Regions from separate parts of the Mesorhizobium sp. LSJC285A00 genome, predicted to be linked through region 2. Evidence: riboswitches for the same ligand, from Rfam matches in the RefSeq annotation. Region 2 holds a riboswitch; the other holds the start of a gene.
The links. A riboswitch is a leader RNA that binds a small molecule or an ion and turns the genes downstream of it on or off. The one in region 2 is predicted to bind S-adenosylmethionine.

Region 1: another riboswitch for S-adenosylmethionine. It lies ahead of X726_RS139880 (homoserine O-acetyltransferase); the one in region 2 lies ahead of X726_RS156235 (O-succinylhomoserine sulfhydrylase).

Annotation. Positions count from the first base shown of each region.
Region 1 is NZ_AYVK01000055.1:4,378-6,576, reverse strand. It holds gene hisC (histidinol-phosphate transaminase) at 1-966, opposite strand, end outside; SAM riboswitch at 1,093-1,170, shown strand; gene X726_RS139880 (homoserine O-acetyltransferase) at 1,231-2,199, shown strand, end outside.
Region 2 is NZ_AYVK01000012.1:169,640-171,838, reverse strand. It holds gene X726_RS156230 (2'-deoxycytidine 5'-triphosphate deaminase) at 1-844, opposite strand, end outside; SAM riboswitch at 985-1,062, shown strand; gene X726_RS156235 (O-succinylhomoserine sulfhydrylase) at 1,120-2,199, shown strand, end outside.

The DNA of each region.
Region 1 (2,199 bases), on a different contig from region 2:
CGCCTCAGCCGAATGCTTCTTGTCGTCGGGAAAGTGGATGAGGACGAAATTGCCGACGCTGGGCGTCACGCGCAGCCCAAGCTTCGTCAGTTCTTCATTCAACCAGGTAAGCCAGGTCTCGTTGTGCAACGAACTGCGCTCGACATGGGCGCGGTCGCGGATGGCGGCAATGCCGGCCTCGATCGCTGTTGCGTTGACGTTGAAAGGGCCGCGGACACGGTTGATGGCATCGACGATGTGCAGTGGGCCATACATCCAGCCGATGCGCGCGCCGCCAAGGCCGAGCTTGGACAAGGTGCGGGTCATGACCACATTCTGTGCGCTGCCCGCCAGCTCGATGCCGGCCTCGTAGTCATTGCGCCTGACATATTCGGCATAGGCCGCGTCCAGCACCAGAAGCACGTTGCCCGGGAGCGCGGAATGCAGGCGGCGGACCTCCTGGAACGGCAGATAGGTTCCGGTCGGATTGTTGGGATTGGCGAGGAAGATGATTTTGGTCCGCGGCGTCACCGCGGCCAGGATCGCGTCGACGTCGGCGCGTTCCTCGGTTTCCTTCACAGCAACCGGCTTGGCCCCCGCCGACTGAATGTAGATCTTGTAGACCATGAAGGCATGTTCGGTAAAAATCGCCTCATCGCCTGGCGCAAGATAGGTCTGCGCCAGCAGGCCAAGTATCTCGTCAGAACCGTTGGAGCAGATGATGTTTGCCGGGTTGAGGCCATGCACCTCGGCGATCGCCTCGCGCAGCCGGCGGGCGGTGCCATCGGGATAGACATCGAGCTTGGCAGCCACTTCACGCGCGGCCTCGATCGCCTTCGGCGACGGGCCGAGCGGGTTCTCGTTCGACGATAGTTTATGGACCTTGGCGACGCCGGCCGGTGCTGTGCTCTTGCCCGGCACATAGGCGTCGATGTCCATAATGCCCGCGCGGGGCGTCGGTCGTGCCTTGTCCGCTGTCTTGTCCATGTCGCAAATCCATCGAGAATGCCTCCGTCCGGAGGCCGCAGCGGAAATACAAGCCGTAGCCGCGAATGTCGAGAGGCGGGCAATAGCTGGCCGTTGACGCCGGGCCGCACGAGTTCTAGAAGAACGCAACAGTTCCGTGGTGATTTGGCCGGTCGGCTTGCAGCCACGTTAAACAACTCGCTAAAGGGCCGTTTGCGTGACGTAACCGGCTTTGCGATCGCATTGCCGGTTTTTTATTGCCTGACGGCGGGCAAGGAGAGTCACATGGCCGCGCTCCGCGCTACAAAAACCAACAACGAGGCCGACAACCCGTCGAGCCCTGTGTTGCGTTTTGGCCCTGACAAGCCGCTGAAGCTTGACGCCGGCACGCTTTTGTCGCCGTTCCAGATCGCCTACCAGACATATGGCGCCCTCAACGATGCCCGCACCAACGCCATCCTGGTCTGCCACGCGCTGACCGGCGACCAGCATGTCGCCAGCACCAATCCGGTGACCGGCAAGCCCGGCTGGTGGGAAGTGCTGATCGGTCCCGGCAAGATCATCGACACCAACCGCTTCTTCGTCATTTGCTCCAACGTCATCGGCGGCTGCCTCGGCTCCACCGGTCCGGCCTCGACCAATCCCGCCACCGGCAAGCCCTACGGCCTCGACCTGCCAATCATCACCATCCGCGACATGGTGCGGGCGCAACTGATGCTGGTCGACCATTTCGGCATCGAAAAGCTGTTTTGCGTGCTCGGCGGCTCGATGGGCGGCATGCAGGTGCTGGAATGGGCGTCATGCTATTCCGAGCGCGTCTTCTCGGCCCTGCCGATCGCCACAGGCGCACGCCATTCCTCGCAGAACATCGCCTTCCACGAGGTCGGCCGCCAGGCTGTCATGGCTGATCCGGACTGGCATGGCGGCAAATATTTCGAGCACGGCAAGCGCCCGGAAAAGGGGCTCGCCGTGGCGCGCATGGCCGCCCACATCACCTATCTGTCGGAAGCCGCCCTGCATCGGAAATTCGGCCGCAATCTGCAGGACCGCGAAGCGCTGACCTTCGGTTTCGACGCAGATTTCCAGATCGAAAGCTATCTGCGCCACCAGGGCATGACATTCGTCGACCGCTTCGACGCCAACTCCTACCTCTACATGACCCGTTCGATGGATTATTTCGACCTCGCCGCCGACCATGGCGGCCGGTTGGCAGATGCCTTTGCCGGGACCAAGACCCGCTTCTGCCTGGTGTCC
Region 2 (2,199 bases):
ATTCGCCAACCAGCGGATCGAAGGGCGTCATCTCGGCGGCGTAGAGCGGCGGCACGTGCACGGCTTCGCGGCTGACCAGGATGTAGAACTCGTCCGGGTCGAGCACCAGTTCGCCGGCGCCGCTCTTATAGAGCGGCTCCCAGAAATCGACGGCATCCTGGGCGGCGCGCTTGTCGACATCGACCAAGCCGGTGTGATGCTTGCCGCGATAGCCGACCAGGCCGTTCTGGTCGCCGTCAAGATCGATCGACAGCGCAATGCCGCCGCCGGAAATGTTGGGCGGCTCGGTCGCCACCAGCATCTCGGCGCGGTGCAATTCGTTCAGTTCTGCCTCCGACAACAGCGCGTTGCCGGTGCGAAAGCGGATCTGCGACAGCCTCGATCCGGCGCGTACGACGATCGGGAAGGTGCGCGGACTGACTTCGAGATAAAGCGGCCCGTGATAGCCGGGGGCGATCTTGTCGAACTCATGGCCGCGATCGGTCATCACCCGGGTGAAGATGTCGAGCCGGCCGGTCGAGCTCTTCGGGTTGGCCGAGGCCGACACGTTTGCGGGCAGCGCCAGGCGTTCGAGCAGCGGCACGATGTAGACGCAGCCGGTTTCCAGCACCGCGCCCTCGGCGAGACTGAACTCATGCAATTTCAGCCGGTGAAGCTTGTCGGCCACCAGATGATCGGGACCCGGCAGGAAGGAGGCGCGCACGCGAAAAGCCTTGTCGCCGAGCCTGAGATCGAGGCTCGCCGGCTGCACCTGGTCGACATCGAGCGCGCGCGGCGACTTCAGCGCGCCGGACTGAAACAGCGCGGAAATGTCCTGATCGGGAAGAATGCCTGTCTGCCGCAAAAGGCTGGCTCCGCTCCAAGGTCGGTCTCTTTGTGGCAGGTTCTTGCCGCAAAACCGCTGGATATTATTGCGGAACCTGCCTGGTACAAACCTCTTAATGAAGCCGGCAATTGACGCAAGCGCAGGTGAGGTCTAAAGGGTCGTTATCCCGTGGTGATTTGGCCGGTCGGCTTGCAGCCACGTTAAACAAGTCGCTAAAGGACCGTCGGGCCGCAAGGCCATATGGACCGGTTGCGACTTTCGCGGCCGGTTTTTTTGTGTCTGGAACAAAAGCGATGAGCACCAAGAAGCGTAACTGGAAACCTCAGACCGCACTCGTGCACGGGGGAACGCTGCGTTCCCAGTTCGGCGAGACGTCCGAAGCGATGTACCTCACCCAAGGCTATGTCTACGAGACGGCGCAGGCTGCCGAGGCCCGTTTCAAGGGCGAGGAGCCGGGCTTCATCTATTCGCGCTATGCCAACCCTACCGTCGACATGTTCGAAAAGCGCATGTGCGCGCTGGAGGGTGCCGAAGATGCGCGCGCCACGGCGTCCGGCATGGCTGCGGTGACGGCAGCGCTCCTGTGCAGCGCCAAGGCCGGCGACCATATCGTTGCGGCGCGCGCGCTGTTCGGCTCCTGCCGCTGGGTGGTGGAGACGCTGGCGCCGAAATACGGCATCGAGGCAACGCTGGTCGACGGCACCGACATCGCCAACTGGGAAAAGGCGGTGCGGCCGAACACGAAACTGTTCTTCCTGGAAAGCCCGACCAATCCGACGCTGGAAGTGGTCGACATCGCAGCGGTGGCGGCGCTCGCCACCTCGATCGGCGCCAGGCTGATCGTCGACAATGTCTTTGCCACGCCCTTGCAGCAGAAGCCCTTGCAGCTCGGCGCCCATATCGTCGTCTACTCCGCGACCAAGCACATTGACGGCCAGGGACGCTGTCTCGGCGGCATCATCCTGTCGGACAAGAAATGGATCGACGAGAATTTGCACGACTATTTCCGCCACACCGGCCCGAGCCTGTCGCCGTTCAACGCCTGGACGCTGCTCAAGGGCCTGGAGACGCTGCCGGTTCGGGTGCGCCAGCAGACGGAAAGCGCGGCCAAGATCGCGGATTTCCTGGCAGGACGGCCGGAAATCGCCCGCGTCATCTATCCCGGCCGCGCCGACCACCCGCAGGCCGACATCGTCAAGAAGCAGATGACGGGCGGATCGACGCTGATCTGCCTCGACGTCAAGGGCGGCAAGCAGGCGGCCTTCGCCTTGCAGAACGCGCTCGACATCGTGCTGATCTCCAACAATCTCGGCGACGCCAAGAGCCTGATCACCCATCCGGCGACCACCACGCACAAGAACCTCAGCGACGAA